Regions from separate parts of the Streptomyces sp. NPDC004542 genome, predicted to be linked through region 1. Evidence: riboswitches for the same ligand, from Rfam matches in the RefSeq annotation. Region 1 holds a riboswitch; the other holds the start of a gene.
The links. A riboswitch is a leader RNA that binds a small molecule or an ion and turns the genes downstream of it on or off. The one in region 1 is predicted to bind thiamine pyrophosphate.

Region 1 (4,772 bases):
CGGCAGTCCGCGACCCTGATCGGATCCGTGCAGCGCGCGATGCGCCTGCTGGAGACCGTCGCCGGTCACGAGCACGGAGCCCCCGCCAAGCAACTGGCCCGCGAGACCGGCCTCGCCCTCCCCACCGCGTACCACCTGCTGCGCACGCTGGTACACGAGGGCTATCTGCGCAGGGAGAAGGGCCTGTTCTTCCTCGGTGAGGCGGCCGAACGGCTGGGCAGCAGCGGAGCGAAGCAGAAACGTCGCAGCACGCTGGCCGGCGCGCTCGCGCACTGCCGGGACTCCCTCGGCGTACCGGTCTACTACGCCATGTACCGCGAGGGCGAGATCGAGGTCATGTGCGTCTCCGACAGTCCGGGCAACCCGGCGGTCGAGGAGTGGGCCGACTTCCGTGAGACCGGGCACGCACACGCCATCGGCCAGTGCCTGCTGTCCCAGTTGGACGAGGAGGAGCGCCGCGACCACCTCGACCGTTATCCCGTGCGGTCCCTCACGCCGTACACCGTGCGCGACGACGGCGCCCTGCTGCGGCGCCTCGAGCGGATCCGGCGGATGGAGCCGGTGACGGAGCGGCAGGAGTACGCGCTCGGCACCGTCTGCGCCGCGATCCCGATCACCGTCGGCACCACGGCTGCCACGATCGCCATCTCACTGCCGTCCCACCAGGCCGACCGGCTGCTGCCCGCGGTCCGGCAGCTTCAGGCAGAGGCCGGACGGCATCTGGGCTCGATCGCGATCTCTATCAGTATCTGAAAACTCACTCCTTGTGATCTCTCGTGTACGTTGAGCAAGATTTCCCCAGGATCAAAGGGATCATTACCGGCCAGTCGATGTCCTATGACGGGATGGGCGATGCGCGAGTCCGTACAGGCAGAAGTCATGATGAGCTTTCTCGTGTCGGAGGAGCTCTCCTTCCGCATCCCCGTGGAACTGCGGTACGAGACATGTGATCCCTATGCCGTGCGGCTGACTTTCCACCTGCCCGGAGACGCCCCGGTGACCTGGGCCTTCGGACGCGAGCTGCTCATCGACGGGGTGGGCCGACCGTGCGGCGACGGCGATGTGCGCATCGCGCCCGCCGGGCCCGAGGCGCTGGGCGAGGTGCTGATCCGGCTTCAGGTGGGAACCGACCAGGCCCTGTTCCGCTCGTCGACGCCGCCGCTGGTGGCCTTCCTCGACCGTACGGACAAGCTGGTGCCGTTGGGGCAGGAGGGGGCACTGGCCGACTTCGACGCCCACCTCGACGAGGCCCTGGACCGCATCCTGGCCGAGGAACAGAGCGCCGGCTGACGCGTCACGGCACAGGCGCCGCAAGCTCCGCCTCACCACGGGGTGTTGCAGTAACGCTTCTCCGGGGGCCGTCGGCCCCTGACGGAGCCTCACCGCTTCCGGCGCCTGCCCCGGCCGCCACGTGACGGAGCCGACGGGGCCACGGTGGCCGCGGCCGGCTCCTCTGCCGGACGATCGGCCGCCACCACCAGAGCCGCGAGGGCGGTGGTGACCGGTACGGAGGCCACCAGACCGATCGAGCCCACCAGTGTGCGTACGATCTCCTCCGCCACCAGCTCGCTGTTGGCGACCGTGCCCACGCCGCTCCGGGCGATGGAGAACAGCAGCAGCAGCGGCAGCGCGGCGCCCGCGTAGGCCAGCACGAGTGTGTTGACCACGGAGGCGATGTGGTCGCGGCCGATGCGGATGCCCGCACGGTACAGCCCTCGCCGGCTCATCGACGGATTGGCCTCGTGCAGCTCCCACACGGCCGAGGTCTGCGTCACCGTCACGTCGTCCAGGACACCGAGCGAACCGATGATGACACCGGCGAGCAGCAGACCGCTCATGTCGATCGACGGGTACAGGCCGTGGATCAGTCCGGTGCTGTCGTCCGTGTTGCCGGTGAGCGCGGCCCAGTCGATGAACAGGTTGCCGAGGACGCCGATCAGCGACAGCGAGACCAGGGTGCCGAGGACAGCCACCGAGGTACGGGCCGACAGTCCGTGGCACAGGTAGAGCGCGATCAGCATGATGGCGCTGGAGCCGATCACTGCCACGGTCAGCGGGTCCGACCCTTGCAGGATCGCGGGCAGGATGAAGAAGGTGAGGACCAGGAAGCTGACAGCCAGCGCCACCAGCGCCATGACGCCACGCATCCGCCCGACGACCACGACGGCGAGTGCGAAGATCCCGGCCAGCAGCGCCATGGGGAAGCGCCGGTTGACGTCGGTCACCGAGTACTGCAGGTCCTTGGGTGCCGAGGGTTCGTAGGCGGCCACCACCTGCTGGCCCTGGTGCAACTGCCGCGACTGGTCCGGCTGCACGATCTCCGTGAACGTACGGCCCCTGTCCTTGCCGGAATCGACCCGGATCGTCGCCTTCTTGCAGGTATCGCCCGACTTCTGCTGCGCGGCGCCGCCCTCGGCCGTGGAGGTGTCACCGGTCGAGGTGCCCCCGGAGCCGTTGACCGACCCGCAGCTGATCTCGACGACCTTGGTGACCGTGGCCTGCCGCGTCTGCCGGTCGAAGCCGACTCCCGTCCGCTCGTGCGCAGGGGCGCCGCCCGGCCAGAGCACCACGAGCCCCACCACGACCGCCGCGGTGAACGGGATCAGAACGGCCGCGATGACCTTGCGTAGATGCTGGGAGACCGGGGCCGCGGGCCCGTGGCTGTGACTGTGGGAGTGCCCGTGCCCCCCGCCGTGCCCGTGCCCCCCGCCGTGGCCGTGGCCGTGGTTGCGGTCGTGCGGCGGTTCGCCGGGCGGATATGTGGGCTGGTGCGTCGTGGTCACCGCCCGATCATTGCAAGAACGGGCGGAGGCGCACTGTTCACCGCGCCACGAATGACGCTAGCGTGGAGGCACCTTTGCACACGCGGGAGCTCGGAGCACCGGGCTGAGAGGGCGCTGACCTCCGTCTTCGCGATGTTTCACGTGGAACACCGATGGACGGAAACCGCTGCGTCGACCGCCGAACCTGTTACCGGGTAATGCCGGCGTAGGGAGTAGGTCTCATGACCAACAAGGACGCACGCACGCCTGCCTCCACGCAGCTCTCCAGCGGCGAGGAGGCCGGGAAGTCCATCGGCTGGCACAAGGGGTATGTCGAGGGTTCGCGCCCCGACCTGCGCGTGCCGGTCCGTCAGGTGCACCTGACCAACGGACAGTCGGTCACGCTGTACGACACCTCCGGCCCGTACACCGATCCACTCGTCGAAACCGACGTCCGCAGGGGTCTGCCGCCGCTGCGGGAGAACTGGATCATTGCCCGCGGCGACACCGAGGAGTACGCGGGCCGTCCCGTCCGTCCTGAGGACGACGGGATCAAGCACACCTCGCCCCGGGGCGGACTGCGCAACCTCGACGCGGTCTTCCCCGGACGCTCCCGCCAGCCGCGCAGGGGCCGGGACGGCCAGGCGGTCACCCAGCTCGCCTATGCCCGTCAAGGTGTGATCACGCCCGAGATGGAGTTCGTGGCGCTGAGGGAGAACGTCTCACCGGAGGTCGTCCGCGAGGAGATCGCGGCGGGCCGGGCCGTGTTGCCCGCCAACGTCAACCACCCGGAGATCGAGCCGATGATCATCGGCAAGCGGTTCCTGGTGAAGGTCAACGCCAACATCGGCAACTCGGCGGTGACGTCCTCCATCGAGGAGGAGGTCGAGAAGATGACCTGGGCGACCCGCTGGGGCGCCGACACGGTGATGGACCTGTCCACCGGCCGTAACATCCACACCACCCGTGAGTGGGTGCTGCGCAACTCCCCCGTCCCTATCGGCACGGTGCCGCTCTACCAGGCGCTGGAGAAGGTGGACGGCAGGGCCGAGGAACTGACCTGGGACATCTACAAGGACACGGTCATCGAACAGGCCGAGCAGGGTGTGGACTACATGACCGTCCACGCCGGAGTGCGGCTGGCGTACGTGCCGCTCACGGCCAACCGCAAGACCGGCATCGTCTCGCGCGGCGGCTCGATCATGGCGGCCTGGTGCCTGGCGCACCACAAGGAGTCGTTCCTGTACGAGAACTTCGAGGAGCTCTGCGAGATCCTCGCCGCCTACGACGTCACGTACTCGCTGGGCGACGGACTCAGGCCCGGCTCGGTCGCGGACGCCAACGACGAGGCGCAGTTCGCGGAACTCCGCACGCTCGGGGAACTCAACCGGATCGCCAGGCGTTTCGACGTACAGACCATGATCGAGGGCCCGGGTCACGTCCCGATGCACAAGATCAAGGAGAACATCGACCTTCAGCAGGAGATCTGCGATGAAGCTCCGTTCTATACGCTCGGCCCGCTGACCACGGACGTCGCACCGGCGTACGACCACATCACCTCCGGCATCGGTGCCGCGATGATCGCCTGGTGGGGCACGGCGATGCTCTGCTACGTCACGCCCAAGGAGCACTTGGGCCTGCCCAACCGTGACGACGTCAAGACCGGCGTCATCACCTACAAGATCGCCGCCCATGCGGCCGACCTCGCCAAGGGCCACCCGGGTGCCCAGGAATGGGACGACGCGCTGTCCGACGCCCGCTTCGAGTTCCGGTGGGAGGACCAGTTCAACCTCGCCCTCGACCCGGACACGGCACGGGAGTTCCACGATGAGACGCTTCCGGCCGAGCCCGCCAAGACGGCCCACTTCTGCTCCATGTGCGGGCCGAAGTTCTGCAGCATGAAGATCTCACAGGACATCAGGCGTGAACACGGCGGCAGCAAGGCCGAGATCGAGGAGGGCATGGCACAGAAGTCGAAGGAGTTCGCGGCGAGCGGGAACCGGGTGTACC
Region 2 (4,772 bases), on a different contig from region 1:
GGGTCGTAGACCGCGGGGGTCTCGCCCATGATGTTCGCGGCGACCGTGCGCGGGCCCTGGAGGGCGTTGTCCCAGTGGTGGACGAGCAGCCGCTGCCCGTACCGGCGGGACGGGAAGGAGGCGCAGTCGCCGACCGCGTACACGTCCGGCGCGGAGGTCCGCAGGTGCTCGTCGGCCACCACCTCGCCGTGCGCGCCGAGTTCGATGCCGGAGCCAGCCAGCCACGCCGTGGCGGGGCGGGCGCCGATGCCGACGACGACGGCGCCCGCGGGCACCCGCGAGCCGTCGTCGAGCACCACCGCGCCCGGCTCGACGCGTTCCACGCGCGCGTGCGTGCGCAACTCGGCGCCGCTGTCGGCGTACCAGGACGCCATCGGCGCGGCCACCTCGGCCGGGAGCGCGCCGGCGAGAGGGCGGTCCGCCGCCTCCACGACCGTCACCGCGCAGCCCGCCTCACGGGCCGCCGTCGCGAACTCGGCGCCGATCCAGCCCGCGCCGACGACCACGACGTCGTGCTGCCGGGCGAGTACCGGCCGCAGCCGTTCGGCGTCGTCGAGGGTGCGCAGCAGGTGCACGCCGGGCACGCCCTCCGTGCCGGGCAGCCGGACCGGTTCGGCGCCGGTGGCCAGGACCAGGACGTCGTACGGCTCGGGCCCGGCCTCGGTGTCGACCTCGTGGTCGCCCGGGCGCACGCCCAGCGCCTCACGGCCGAGCCGCAGTTCGATGCCGAGCGCCTCGAAGTCGACGTCGAAGGCGGAGCCTTCGGCCTTGCCGAGCAGCACGGCCTTGGAGAGCGGGGGCCGGTCGTACGGCTGGTGGGGTTCGGCGCCGAGCAGCGTCACGGTGCCCCGGAAGCCCTGTTCGCGCAGCGCGACCGCGGTCTGCACCCCGGCCATGCCCGCGCCGACGACGACCACGCGCCGCGCCTGTGACGTGGCCTGTTCCCGTGTCTGCTCGCTCACTGGATCACCATAGTCGGACCACCATAGTCAACTGACTGGCCGTCAGTCAGGGGGTGTGCTCCGTGACCTGCTCCACCACGCTCGTACCCGCTCCCGGCTGTGACTCCCACTCCCAGGTCTCCTCCAGCCGCACCCGGCCGTCGGGCAGCTCGACGACGGCCGACGCGCAGTGTCCGCAGGAGGTGGTGCCGTCCCGCTTCAGCTGCACGTACCGGAAGTCCAGCCGGTCCCCTTCCCTGGTGCCCACCAGGGAGCCGCGTACGACATCGCCACCCGCGTACTCGGCCCAGATCTCGCCGTCCTTCTCGTGGTACGCGAACCGGGTGCGCGTCCCCACCTGTCCCGGAGCCTGGTCCGCGACGGGAGCGAGGATCAGGCCGTCGAGCGAGCGGGCCATCGGCGGAGGCCTCCTTACGGGTCGGGTGCCCTGCGGGCTAGGGTGGCCACCGTACAAGCACTCGCGGGAGCCCGGACGCACCGGGCTGAGAGGGAGGCTGGCGGCCTCCGACCGTACGAACCTGATCCGGGTCATGCCGGCGAAGGGAGGGGCTGGACGCCCATGTCGTCACGTACGTCCGACGTCCTCGTCATAGGGGGCGGGATCATCGGTCTGGTCACGGCCTGGCGGGCCGCGCAGCGCGGGCTCACCACGGCCGTGGCGGACCCGGACCCGGGCGGCGGGGCCGCCCGGGTCGCGGCCGGGATGCTGGCCGCCGTCACGGAGCTGCACCACGGCGAGCAGATCCTGCTCGGCCTGAACCTGGCGTCGGCCCGCCGCTATCCGGAGTTCGCGGCCGAGCTGACCGACCTCACCGGCCTGGACCTCGGCTACCGCCCGTGCGGCACGCTCGCCGTCGCCCTGGACGCCGACGACCGCGCCCACCTGCGCGAACTGCACGCGTTGCAGCAGCGGTCGGGCCTGGAGTCCGAGTGGCTTTCGGGGCGGGAGTGCCGGCGCCTGGAGCCGTTGCTGGCGCCGGGGGTGCGCGGGGGGCTGCGGGTGGACGGCGACCACCAGATCGATCCGCGCCGGCTGGCGGCCGCGCTGCTCGCCGCGTGCGAGCGCGCCGGGGTGGTCTTCCACCGGGTGCGGGCCGAGCGCTTCGACGTCGCGGGGGACCGGGCGGCCGGGGTGACCGCCTCGGACGGCGGTGCGCTGCGCGCGGGCCAGGTGGTGCTGGCCGCCGGGAGCCTGAGCGGGCGGCTCGCGGGCCTGCCCGAGGACCTGCTGCCGCCGGTGCGGCCGGTGAAGGGGCAGGTGGTGCGGCTGGCCGTGCCCGGGCGGTACGCGCCGTTCCTCAACCGGACCGTACGGGCCGTGGTGCGCGGCAGCCACGTCTACCTGGTGCCCCGGGAGAACGGCGAGCTGGTCGTCGGGGCCACCAGCGAGGAACTGGGCTGGGACACGACGGTGACCGCCGGCGGGGTGTACCAGCTGCTGCGCGACGCGCACGAACTGGTGCCCGGCATCACCGAGCTGCCGCTCACCGAGACCCGGGCCGGGCTGCGCCCCGGTTCACCCGACAACGCGCCGCTGCTCGGCCCGACCGGCCTGGACGGGCTGCTGCTGGCCACCGGGCACTACCGCAACGGCGTGCTGCTCACGCCGGTCACCGGGGACGCCCTGGCGCACGCCCTGACCACGGGTGAACTGCCCGAAGAGGCCCGGCCGTTCACCCCCAAGCGCTTCAGCACGGCACTCACGGAGCAGCCCGCATGAACATCTCCGTCAACGGAGAGCGCCGGGAGGTCGCCCCGGGCACCGCTCTCGACACCCTCGTACGGTCCCTCACCGCGGCGCCGCGCGGAGTGGCCGCCGCGCTCAACGAGACCGTCGTCCCGCGCGCGCAGTGGCCGTCCACGGCGCTGGCCGAGGGTGACCGCGTCGAAGTACTCACCGCCGTCCAGGGAGGCTGAGCATGGCCGACGACCCCTTCGTCCTCGGTGGTACGTCCTTCACGTCCCGCCTGATCATGGGTACGGGCGGTGCGCCCAGCCTCGAGGTGCTGGAGCGGGCGCTGGCCGCCTCCGGCACGGAGCTGACGACCGTGGCGATGCGGCGGGTGGATCCCGGTGTGCGCGGCTCGGTGCTGTCGGTGCTGGAGCGGCTCGGCATCCGGGTGCTGCCGAACACGGCGGGGTGTTTCACCGCCGGGGAGGCCGTGCTCACCGCCCGGCTGGCGCGCGAGGCCCTCGGGACCGATCTGGTCAAGCTGGAGGTCATCGCCGACGAGCGCACGCTGCTGCCGGATCCGATCGAGCTGCTGGACGCGGCGGAGACGCTGGTCGACGACGGCTTCACGGTCCTGCCGTACACCAATGACGATCCCGTGCTGGCGCGGAAGCTGGAGGACGCCGGCTGTGCGGCGATCATGCCGCTGGGCTCGCCCATCGGGTCCGGGCTGGGGATCCGCAACCCCCACAACTTCCAGCTGATCGTCGAGCACGCGCGCGTGCCGGTGATCCTGGACGCGGGCGCCGGTACGGCGTCGGACGTGGCGCTGGCGATGGAGCTGGGGTGTGCGGGGGTGATGCTGGCCTCCGCGGTGACGCGGGCGCAGGAGCCGGTGCGGATGGCTGCCGCCATGCGGTACGCGGTGGAGGCGGGGCGGCTGGCCCGGCTGGCGGGGCGGATCCCGCGGCGGCATTTCGCCGAGGCGTCCTCTCCCGCGGAGGGCTTGGCCGTGCTCGATCCTGAGCGGCCCGCTTTCTGAGCGGGGCTGTGGTCCCGCTCCTGCCTTCCACCCACGCACCACACGTTTCCGGTCGGTTCAGAGGTGGAGGTCTGCTGTGGGGGTGATCTCCGTCGGCGGCTTTCCGTCCGTGGCCGGCGCCTCCCGTGAGGGTGGGAAGCGTCACAGGTGCGCTGCAGTACCGGTGCGATCCTGGCCGAAACCGTGGGGGTGTCGGTCCTGGCTCGTAGACTCGCCTGCGTGGATATGACCCTTCAGGACCCTCTCGTCGGGCAGGTGCTCGACGGCCGTTACCGCGTCGACGCGCGGATCGCGGCCGGCGGGATGGCCACGGTCTACCGGGCGCTGGACACCCGGCTGGACCGGGTCCTCGCGCTCAAGGTGATGCACCCGACGCTCGCGGCCGACGGATCGTTCGTGGAGCGGTTCATCCGAGAGGCGAAGTCGGTGGCCCGGCTCGCCCACCCCAATGTCGTACAGGTGTTCGATCAGGGGACCGATCGGTCGTATGTCTACCTGGCCATGGAGTACATCGCCGGGTGCACCCTGCGGGACGTGCTCCGCGAGCGGGGCGCGCTGCAGCCGCGGGCCGCGCTGGACATCCTGGAACCGGTACTGGCCGCGCTGGGTGCCGCGCACCGGGCCGGGTTCGTGCACCGGGACATGAAGCCGGAGAACGTCCTCATAGGGGACGACGGGCGGGTCAAGGTGGCCGACTTCGGGCTCGTGAGGTCCGTGGACACGGTGACCAGCACGACCGGCGCCGTGCTCGGGACGGTCTCGTACCTGGCGCCCGAGCAGATCGAGCACGGCACGGCCGATCCGCGCGTCGACGTGTACGCCTGCGGCGTCGTGCTCTACGAGATGCTCACCGGCGGGAAGCCGCACGCCGGGGACACCCCGGCCCAGGTGCTCTACCGGCACGTGCACGAGGACGTGCCGCCGCCCTCGGCCGCCGTGCCGGGGCTGGCGTACGAGCTGGACGAGCTGGTCGCCACGGCCACCGCCCGCTCCCCCGAACTCAGGCCGCAGGATGCCGTGGCCTTCCTCGCCCAGGCGCGGGAGGCCCGCGCGCGGGTCGGGGAGGAGCGGCTGGACATGGTGCCGCCGCAGGCGA

Region 2: linked by a shared signal. The riboswitch ahead of thiO (glycine oxidase ThiO) and the one ahead of thiC (phosphomethylpyrimidine synthase ThiC) in region 1 are both predicted to bind thiamine pyrophosphate.

Annotation. Positions count from the first base shown of each region.
Region 1 is NZ_JBEXLP010000005.1:39,007-43,778, reverse strand. Features, by position in the region: gene ABZX30_RS04710 (IclR family transcriptional regulator C-terminal domain-containing protein) at 1-753, shown strand, start outside; gene ABZX30_RS04705 (SsgA family sporulation/cell division regulator) at 853-1,290, shown strand; gene ABZX30_RS04700 (YibE/F family protein) at 1,380-2,783, opposite strand; TPP riboswitch at 2,856-3,012, shown strand; gene thiC (phosphomethylpyrimidine synthase ThiC) at 3,005-4,772, shown strand, end outside.
Region 2 is NZ_JBEXLP010000031.1:67,129-71,900, reverse strand. Features, by position in the region: gene ABZX30_RS19055 (FAD-dependent oxidoreductase) at 1-962, opposite strand, end outside; gene ABZX30_RS19050 (hypothetical protein) at 1,009-1,359, opposite strand; TPP riboswitch at 1,413-1,524, shown strand; gene thiO (glycine oxidase ThiO) at 1,522-2,682, shown strand; gene thiS (sulfur carrier protein ThiS) at 2,679-2,879, shown strand; gene ABZX30_RS19035 (thiazole synthase) at 2,882-3,676, shown strand; gene pknB (Stk1 family PASTA domain-containing Ser/Thr kinase) at 3,896-4,772, shown strand, end outside.